DNA from 2 places in the Nonomuraea sp. NPDC050227 genome. Region 2 is predicted to be linked to the other one. Evidence: riboswitches for the same ligand, from Rfam matches in the RefSeq annotation. Region 2 holds a riboswitch; the other holds the start of a gene.
The links. A riboswitch is a leader RNA that binds a small molecule or an ion and turns the genes downstream of it on or off. The one in region 2 is predicted to bind glycine.

Region 1 (4,688 bases), on a different contig from region 2:
TCGCTCTCGGTCGGCTCGATCATCAGCGTCCCGGCCACCGGGAACGACATGGTCGGCGCGTGGAAGCCGTAGTCGATCAGGCGCTTGGCCACGTCGTCGACGGTGACGCCGGTCTCCTTGGTGATCTGGCGCAGGTCCACGATGCACTCGTGGGCCACCAGGCCGCCGCGGCCGGTGTAGAGCACCGGGTAGTGCGGGGCCAGCCGCCGGGCCAGGTAGTTGGCCGACAGGATGGCCTGCTCGGTGGCCGCCGTGAGGCCCTCGGAGCCCATCATCCGCACGTACGCCCACGAGATCGGCAGGATGCCCGCCGAGCCGTACGGGGCGGCCGAGACCGGACCGACCGGGCCGCCGTCGCGCAGCGGGTGGCCGGGCAGATAGGCCGCCAGGTGGCCGCGGACCGCGACCGGGCCGACGCCGGGGCCGCCGCCGCCGTGCGGGATGCAGAACGTCTTGTGCAGGTTGAGGTGGGACACGTCGGCGCCGAACTCGCCCGGCTTGGCCAGGCCCACCAGGGCGTTGAGGTTGGCGCCGTCGACGTAGACCTGGCCGCCGGCCTCGTGCACCTTGGCGCAGACCTCGGTGATCGACTCCTCGTACACGCCGTGCGTGGACGGGTACGTCACCATGATCGCGGCGAGCTTGTCGCGGTGCTTGGCGATCTTGGCGTCGAGGTCGGCCAGGTCGATGTTGCCGTCGTTGTCGCAGGCCACGACGACGACCCGCATGCCCGCCATGACGGCGCTGGCCGCGTTCGTGCCGTGGGCCGAGGACGGGATCAGGCACACGTCCCGCTCGGTGTCGCCGTTGGCCTGGTGGTAGGCGCGGATGGCCAGCAGGCCGGCGAACTCGCCCTGGGAGCCGGCGTTCGGCTGGATGGAGACCGCGTCGTAGCCGGTCACCTCGGCCAGCCAGCCCTCCAGCGTACCGATGAGCTCCCGGTAGCCCTCGGTCTGGGCCTCCGGCGCGTACGGGTGCACGCCGGCGAACTCCGGCCAGGTGATCGGCTCCATCTCGGTGGTCGCGTTCAGCTTCATCGTGCACGAGCCGAGCGGGATCATCGAACGGTCGAGCGCGATGTCCTTGTCCTGGAGCCTGCGCAGGTAGCGCAGCATCGCGGTCTCGGAGCGGTGGCTGTGGAAGACCGGGTGGGTCAGGTAGTCCGACTCGCGCAGCAGTTCGGCCGGCAGCGCGTCGGCCTCCAGCGCCACCTCCTCGCGCTCGACGCCGAAGGCGGCCCACACCTTGACCAGCTCGGCGGCGCCGGTCTTCTCGTCGCAGGCGATCGAGACGTGGTCGTCGCCGGCCTGCCACAGGTTGACGCCCCGCTCGGCGGCGGCGGCCACCACCTCGGCGGCCCTGCCGGGCACCCGGACGAGCACGGTGTCGAAGAACTCGCCGTGCACGACCTCCAGGCCGGCCTCGCGCAGCCCGCCGGCCAGCGCGACGGCGTGCCGGTGCACGCGGTGCGCGATCCGGCGCAGGCCCTCGGGGCCGTGGTAGACGGCGTACATGCCGGCGATCACGGCCAGCAGGACCTGGGCGGTGCAGATGTTGCTGGTGGCCTTCTCGCGGCGGATGTGCTGCTCGCGGGTCTGCAGGGCCAGCCGGTAGGCGGGGTCGCCGTCGACGTCGACCGACACGCCGACCAGCCGGCCGGGCATCTGCCGCTGCAGGCCCTCGCGTACGGACATGTAGGCCGCGTGCGGCCCGCCGAACCCGAAGGAGACGCCGAAGCGCTGGGAGGAGCCGACGGCGATGTCGGCGCCCAGCTCGCCGGGGGCGGCCACCAGCGTGAGGGCCAGCAGGTCGGCGGCGGCCACGACGAGCGCGCCGGCCTCGTGCGCCCTGGCGGCCACGTCGCGGAAGTCGCGCAGGCGGCCCGAGGCGCCCGGGTACTGGACGAGCACGCCGAAGCACTCGGGCAGCTCGCCGTCGAGGTCGTGCTCGACCAGCGTGATGCCGAGCGGCTCGGCGCGGGTGGCCAGCACGGCCTTGGTCTGGGGCAGCGTGTCGGCGTCGACCACGAACACGTCGCTCTTGGACCTGCCGGCCCGGCGGGCCAGCGTCATGGCCTCGGCCGCGGCGGTGGCCTCGTCCAGCAGGGAGGCGCCGGCGACGTCGAGGCCGGTCAGGTCGGAGACGACCGTCTGGAAGTTCAGCAGCGCCTCCAGGCGGCCCTGCGAGATCTCCGGCTGGTACGGCGTGTAGGCGGTGTACCAGCCCGGGTTCTCCAGCAGGTTGCGCCGGATGACGGCGGGCGTGACGGTGTCGTAGTAGCCCAGGCCGATCATGGAGGTCAGCACCCGGTTGCGGGAGGCCAGCTCGCGCAGCTCGGCGATGGCCTCGGTCTCGCTCGCGGCGGCCGGCAGCTTGAGCCGGTCCTTGACCCTGATGGCCTCGGGCACGGCCACGGCCACCAGATCGCCGACGGACTCGAAGCCCACGGCCTCGAGCATGCGCTGCTGCTCGGACTCCGATGGGCCGATGTGCCTGGACGAGAACGGCGGAGCGGACAGGTCGGTCATGGAGGTTGCCTCCCGAGGCTTGGAGACCGGCGCCAGGGCGCGGGCGAGTGCCGGATCTCCCCCTCTGTCATCGCGACGTCATCGCGACCTGAGAGCTTCACCCCACCGTGGGGCTTGCACCGTCGGTGAGGTGCGCCTGGCGGGCGCACCTGCTTTCCAGAGTTGCCTCACCCGAGCGGTACGGGATGCCTGAGAGATTCCGGGGAGGGTTGCTCCTTCGGCGCCCCAGGACCGCAGCCCAGGGACTCTCCCGCACGGGGTCATCAGCCTTACTCTGTCCTAGATTACTACGGTGTGTTCAGCGGTTCAGCTCACCCCGTGCGGCGTGCGCGACGCCGCTTGGCGAGCTCGTCAGCGGGATGGTCGGCCGGGACGGTGTCCTCGACCGCCGCCCGTTCCCCCGGCAGCTCCGCGAGGGAGCCCTCGACCTCTCGCCAGACCCGGCCGAGCGCGATGCCGAACACGCCCTGGCCGCCCTGGAGGAGATCGATCACCTCGTCGGCCGAGGTGCACTCGTAGACGCTGACACCGTCGCTCATGAGCGTGATCTGCGCGAGGTCGGCGACCCCGCGGTCACGCAGATGCTGCACCGCGGTGCGGATCTGCTGCAACGACACCCCGGTGTCGAGCAGCCGCTTGACGACCTTGAGCACCAGGATGTCGCGGAAGCTGTAGAGCCGCTGCGAGCCCGAGCCGTGCGCGGCTCTTATCGTGGGCTCGACCAGGCCCGTGCGCGCCCAGTAGTCGAGCTGCCTGTAGGTGATGCCGGCTGCCGAGCAGGCTGTGGGCCCGCGGTATCCGATGTCGTCGGGCACCGTCGCGGGCTGCTCGTCGAAGAGCAGTCCCTGCTCTCCGGCACGCTGCCGCGCGCTCTCGCGCCGCACCGGATCTTCCTGGCCGGCCGTCTTTCCCTCGCCGCTGCTGACCGCCACGCGGACCTCCGGCTTTCTCTCATCCCATGGCCTGATCTGGGGGTTCGTAAAGGGCGACCACGGGTTTCACTTGCACCGTAGGACCGTGACCATGCTCAGTCAACGATCCGGCTCGGCGCGTCGTGAAGCGTAAATGCACTGAAATACCTACCCCGCCCTGCCGAAGTCCTCGGGAGTGATCGTGTCAAGGAACTCCCTGAACTTCTCCACCTCGTCCTCCTGGTCGTCAGGGATGATCACGCCGGCCTCCTGGACCACCTCTTCGCTGGCGAAGATGCGCGCGCCGGTGCGCAGCGCCAGGGCGATCGAGTCGGAGGGGCGGGCGCTGACCTCCACGCCGTTGGAGAACACCAGGTCGGCGAAGAAGATGCCGTCACGCAGGGCCACGATGTTGACCGCGCGCAGCCCGACGCCGAGCGCGCTCAGCACGTCCCTGAACAGGTCGTGGGTGAGCGGCCGGGGCGGCGGCTCCTCGGCCTGCGCCAGGGCGATCGCGGTCGCCTCGGTCATGCCGATCCAGATCGGAAGGAACCGTTCCCCGTGTGCCTCCTTGAGCAAGACGATCGGCTGGTTTGTGGGCATCTCAACTCGAACGCCCACGACCTCCATCTGCAACACGGGCTGCTCCGTATTCGGCCGGCCGGTCGCCCGGCACAGCTGTTGACTGGGTCGTTTCTGCTACACGCTTATGCATTTCAACGTAACACCCGGCAGGCCTGGAATGTGCCCCGGCCTTCCAGCTCTGTGCCCTCAGCGGCCCAGGACAGACCTGACGCCGAGGCGCACCAGGGAGGCGTGCAGGTCGAGCAGGAGCGTGGACAACTCCCTGGCGGCCTCGTCGGCCTCGCCGATGGCGCCGGGCGCGCGCCGCTTGAGAATGGGCGCGACGGTCTGCTCGACCAGCCCGCACTCCCGCTCGGCGGCGGCCTTGATCGCGCGCAGGTGGCGGGCGTGCAGGCCGAAGCGGGCCAGGGCGCCGACGCTGCGCGCGATCTTCAGCGCCTCCTCGTCGTAGCGCCTGGCCACGGGGGCCAGCAGGCCGTAGTCCTCCAGCTCGGCGAGGGTCTCCTCGTCGATGCCGGCCGCCTCCAGCAGCTGGGCCCGGTCGTAGCGGATCTCCTGGGCCTGCTGCACCGCGCGCGGACGGCCGAAGCTCTCGGCCATCTTGTCCTTGATCACCCGCAGCGGCAGGTAGTGGTCGCGCTGCTCGGTCAGGATGAAACGCAAC
Region 2 (4,688 bases):
GTCCGGGCCGATCCGCAACATGTACAACCCGTCGGCCCTCAGCCACCCGAACTGCTACAGCGCCTCCATCCCGAACACCGAGGTGCACGCGGCGGCCGGTCCGCAGAACCACTGGTTCTACCTGGTGGCCGAGGGCACCAACCCCTCGGGCAAGCCCGCCAGCACCCGCTGCGACAACGGCGCCGCGATCACCGGCATCGGCATCCGCAAGGCCGGTGAGGTGTTCATGTCCGCGCTGAACACGAAGACCCAGCCGTGGACGCACGCCAAGGCCAGGGTCGCCACCCTCCAGGCCGCCAAGACCCTGTACCCGGGCAGCTGCACCGAGTTCAACGTGGTCAAGAACGCCTGGGACGGCGTCAGCGTACGGGCCCAGTCCGGCGAGCCGACCTGCACCCAGGGCAGCAACGACTTCTCGGTCAACCTGAACCCCGCCTCCGGCAGCGTCACCCCCGGCCAGAGCACCACGACCACGGTGAGCACCACCGTGACCGGCGGCTCGGCGCAGTCGATCACCCTGCGGACCGGCACCCTGCCGGCCGGCGTGACCGCCTCGTTCAGCCCGGCCACCATCACCGCGGGGCAGAGCTCGACGCTGACGATCACCACCTCGGCGGGCAGCCCGCAGGGCAGCCACTCGATCGCCATCACGGCCGACGGCGCCGACGTGGACCGCCAGGCCACCTACAACCTGCAGATCGGGCAGAGCTCGCCGAACGACTACTCCTTCGGCGTGACCCCGTCGTCGGCCTCGGTGCAGGCCGGTCAGTCGGCCACCGCCACGGTCAGCACGCAGGTCACCGCCGGTCAGGCGCAGAGCATCGCCCTGGCGGCGAGCAACGTGCCCGCGGGCGTGACGGTCAGCTTCAGCCCGTCCACGATCACCGCCGGGCAGTCGTCCACGGTGACGTTCGCGACCACGAGCGGCGTGACGCCCAGCACGTACACGATCAGCCTGAACGCCGACGGCGCGAGCGCCGACCACTCGGCCTCCTTCAGCCTGACGGTGGGCGGCGGCCAGGGCACCACGTGGCAGACGTACACGGCCTACACGGCCGGACAGACCGTCACCTACCAGGGCACCAGCTACCGCTGCCTCCAGGCGCACACCAGCCTGCCGGGCTGGGAGCCGCCCAACACCCCTGCCCTCTGGCAGCCGGTCTAAGTCGCACGACCTGGGCGGCCACGCCGGGGTGGCCGCCCAACCCCCTTGAGGAGCCACAGATCGTGAACGCCATGCTCAGGCTGGGCGCCGCGGCCACCGCCGCGTTGGCCCTGACCCTCACCACGCCGGCCGGACCGGCCGGCGCCGCCGCCGACCCCGCGCCCGACATCCCCGTCGCGAACGTGACGGCGCATCTGAGCCAGTTGCAGTCCATCGCCACGAGCAACGGCGGCAACCGCGCCTCGGGCAGGCCGGGCTTCACCGCCTCGATGAACTACATCAAGGGCAAGCTGGACGCGGCCGGCTTCACCACCCGCGTGCAGAACTTCAGCGGCGGCAGCAACCTGATCGCCGACTGGCCGGGCGGCCCGGCCAACCAGACCGTGATGCTCGGCGCCCACCTCGACAGCGTCGCGGCCGGCCCCGGGATCAACGACAACGGTTCCGGCTCGGCCGCGCTCCTGGAGAACGCCCTCACCCTGGCCGCCCGCAAGCCCACCCTCACCAAGCACGTGCGGTTCGGCTGGTGGGGCGCCGAAGAGGCGGGCATGGTCGGGTCCAGGTACTACGTCCAGAACGGCGGCGCGAGCGGCGTCGAGGTGTACCTGAACTTCGACATGATCGCCTCGACCAACGCCGGCTATTTCGTCTACGACGACGACGCGGCGATCCAGCGCACCTTCAACGACTACTTCGCCACCATCGGCCTGCAGACCGAGGGTGACAGGGAGGGCGACGGCCGCAGCGACCACGCCTCGTTCAAGAGCGCGGGCGTCCGGGTCGGCGGCCTGGCCACGGGGGCCGGGGCGGTCAAGAGCTCGGCCCAGGCCGCCAAGTGGGGCGGCTCGGCCGGGCAGGCGTTCGACCGCTGCTACCACAGCGCGTGCGACAGCTACCCGAGCGCCATCAACACCACGGCGCTCGACCGCAACTCCGACGCCATCGCCTACGCCATATGGAAGCTCGCCGTGGGCACCAGCACGCCCACGGAGAACGACTACTCGATCTCGGTGACCCCGTCGTCGGCATCGGTCCAGGCCGGTCAGTCGGCTACCGCGGCGGTCAGTACCCAGGTCACGTCCGGCCAGGCGCAGAGCGTCGCGCTCTCCGCCGGGAACGTGCCGAGCGGGGTCACCGTCTCCTTCAGCCCGTCCACGGTTCAGGCGGGCCAGTCGTCCACCGTCACGATCGCCACCACCAGCGGCGTCGCGGCGGGGACGTACACCATAGGGATCAACGGCGACGGGGCGACGGCGGACCACTCCGCGTCCTTCACCCTGACCGTCGGAGGGGACGGCCAGGGCACCACCTGGACGGCTTACAAGTCGTACACGGCCGGAGACGTCGTCACCTACCAGGGGGTCAGCTACCGCTGCCTCCAGGCGCACACCAGCCTGCCGGGCTGGGAGCCGCCGAACGTGCCCGCCCTCTGGGCACGGGCCTGACCTCAGGGCCTGTCATCTGTAGGGCCTGATCCCGCGCGGGCCGGTCACCGCCGGCCCGCCCCGAGCTGCCGCGTGCGAGCTGACCTGCCATGACCGGCTCGCGCGCGGCCACCAACGCGGCCGCGACCCCGCCTCTCCGGGGCCGCGGCCGCTTTTCGCTGCGTGCGGTATGTCGCGGATGCCGCGGATGGTGGAGGGCGAAGCGCGACAACACCCCCATGACGGCACTAGGCTGACGGACATCACCGGCGAAACCGTGCGGGAGAGCACCCTGACAGCCGGTCAGGGTCCCTGAAGGAGCAAGCCCTCCCCGCGAACCTCTCAAGGCAAAGGACCGCGCGGCAGCCCTGTAAGGCGTTCTTACGGGGAGGTGACCTCTGGAAAGCAGGCCCTCGGGGCCTCGCCGAAGGTGAAAGTCCGGTAAAACTCGGGCGAAGCTCTCAGGCATCCATGACAGAGGGGGAGGATGCTGGCATCCAATCCTGTCCTGAGGTGCGACAAATGTCCCGACCTACGCCGCTACGAGACGTCCACGAGGCCCTAGGCGCCACGCTGACCGACTTCGCCGGCTGGCTCATGCCGCTCCGGTACGGCAGCGAGTCCGCGGAGCACAAAGCCGTCCGCGAGGCGGCCGGGCTGTTCGACCTCTCGCACATGGGCGAGATCTTCCTGACCGGTCCGCAGGCCGGAGAGGCCCTCGACTACGCGCTGGTCGGCCACCTGTCGGCGCTCGCGCCCGGCCGGGCCAGGTACACGATGATCGTGGACGAGCGCGGCGGGGTGCTCGACGACCTCATCGTCTACCGGCTGGCGGACGAGGAGTTCATGGTGGTGGCCAACGCCTCGAACTCCGACAAGGTCGCGGATGAGCTGAAAAATCGTACTAAGTCGTATGACGCGGCGGTCGATGACCGCTCCCAGCAGTACGCCCTCATCGCGATCCAGGGCCCGAAGGCCCAGGAGATCCTGGCCACGCTCACCGACGCCGACCTCGACGGTCTCAAGTACTACGCGGGCCTGCCCGGCGTGGTCGACGGCCGCCAGGCGCTCATCGCCCGTACCGGCTACACCGGCGAGGACGGCTTCGAGCTGTTCGTCGCCAACCAGGACGCCGTGCCGCTCTGGCGCGCCCTGGAGGCCGCGGGCGAGCCGCACGGGCTGCGCGCCGCCGGTCTGTCCAGCCGCGACACCCTCAGGCTGGAGGCCGGCATGCCGCTCTACGGCAACGAGCTGAGCTCCGACCTGACCCCGTTCGACGCGGGGCTGGGCAGAGTGGTGAAATTCGACAAGCCCGGTGACTTCGTCGGCAGGGCGGCGCTGGAGGCGGTCAAGGACGACCAGCCCCGCCGCCGCCTCGTCGGCCTGGTCGCCCAGGGCCGCCGGGTGCCGCGTCACGGCTACCCGGTCACCCGCGACGGCGCCGTCGTCGGCGAGGTCACCAGCGGTGCGCCCTCCCAGACCCTGGGCAAGCCCATCGCGATGGCCTACGTGGACGCCGGTGCCGACACAGGTCTGGCCGTGGACATCCGGGGCAGCCATGAACCTATGGACCTGGTCGAGCTGCCCTTCTACAGGAGGAACAAGTGAGCAACATCCCTGACGACCTGAACTACACCAAGGAGCACGAGTGGGTGTCGGGCGTGGACGACGGCATCACCGTGACCGTCGGCATCACGGCCTTCGCCGCCGAGGCTCTTGGTGACGTCGTCTTCGTGCAGCTCCCCGAGGTCGGTTCGACCGTCGAGGCGGGTGACTCGGTCGGCGAGGTGGAGTCCACCAAGTCGGTGAGCGAGATCTACGCGCCCGTCGGCGGCGAGATCGTCGAGGTGAACTCGGCCGTGGCCGACGACCCGTCGCTGGCCAACAGCGACCCGTACGGCGACGGCTGGATGTTCCGCGTCCGCATGGAGGGCGACGCGGAGGACCTGCTGTCCGCCGAGGAGTACACGGCGCTCACCTCAGGCGAGTCCTGACACCAACGCCGGGGCCCGCCGCGGGCCCCGGCACTTCCTGAACTGAAGGGCGCCATCAATGGCGATCAGCGTCTTCGACCTCTTCAAGATCGGCATCGGACCGTC

Region 1: linked by a shared signal. The riboswitch ahead of gcvP (aminomethyl-transferring glycine dehydrogenase) and the one ahead of gcvT (glycine cleavage system aminomethyltransferase GcvT) in region 2 are both predicted to bind glycine.

Annotation. Positions count from the first base shown of each region.
Region 1 covers NZ_JBITJF010000002.1:478,645-483,332, reverse strand. Annotated here, with positions in the region: gene gcvP (aminomethyl-transferring glycine dehydrogenase) at 1-2,528, opposite strand, end outside; glycine riboswitch at 2,695-2,791, opposite strand; gene ACIBK9_RS09405 (MerR family transcriptional regulator) at 2,840-3,460, opposite strand; gene ACIBK9_RS09400 (bifunctional nuclease family protein) at 3,608-4,078, opposite strand; gene ACIBK9_RS09395 (MerR family transcriptional regulator) at 4,211-4,688, opposite strand, start outside.
Region 2 covers NZ_JBITJF010000009.1:265,942-270,629, reverse strand. Annotated here, with positions in the region: gene ACIBK9_RS32615 (M4 family metallopeptidase) at 1-1,165, shown strand, start outside; gene ACIBK9_RS32610 (M28 family peptidase) at 1,237-2,610, shown strand; glycine riboswitch at 2,860-2,957, shown strand; glycine riboswitch at 2,978-3,077, shown strand; gene gcvT (glycine cleavage system aminomethyltransferase GcvT) at 3,112-4,197, shown strand; gene gcvH (glycine cleavage system protein GcvH) at 4,194-4,583, shown strand; gene ACIBK9_RS32595 (L-serine ammonia-lyase) at 4,642-4,688, shown strand, end outside.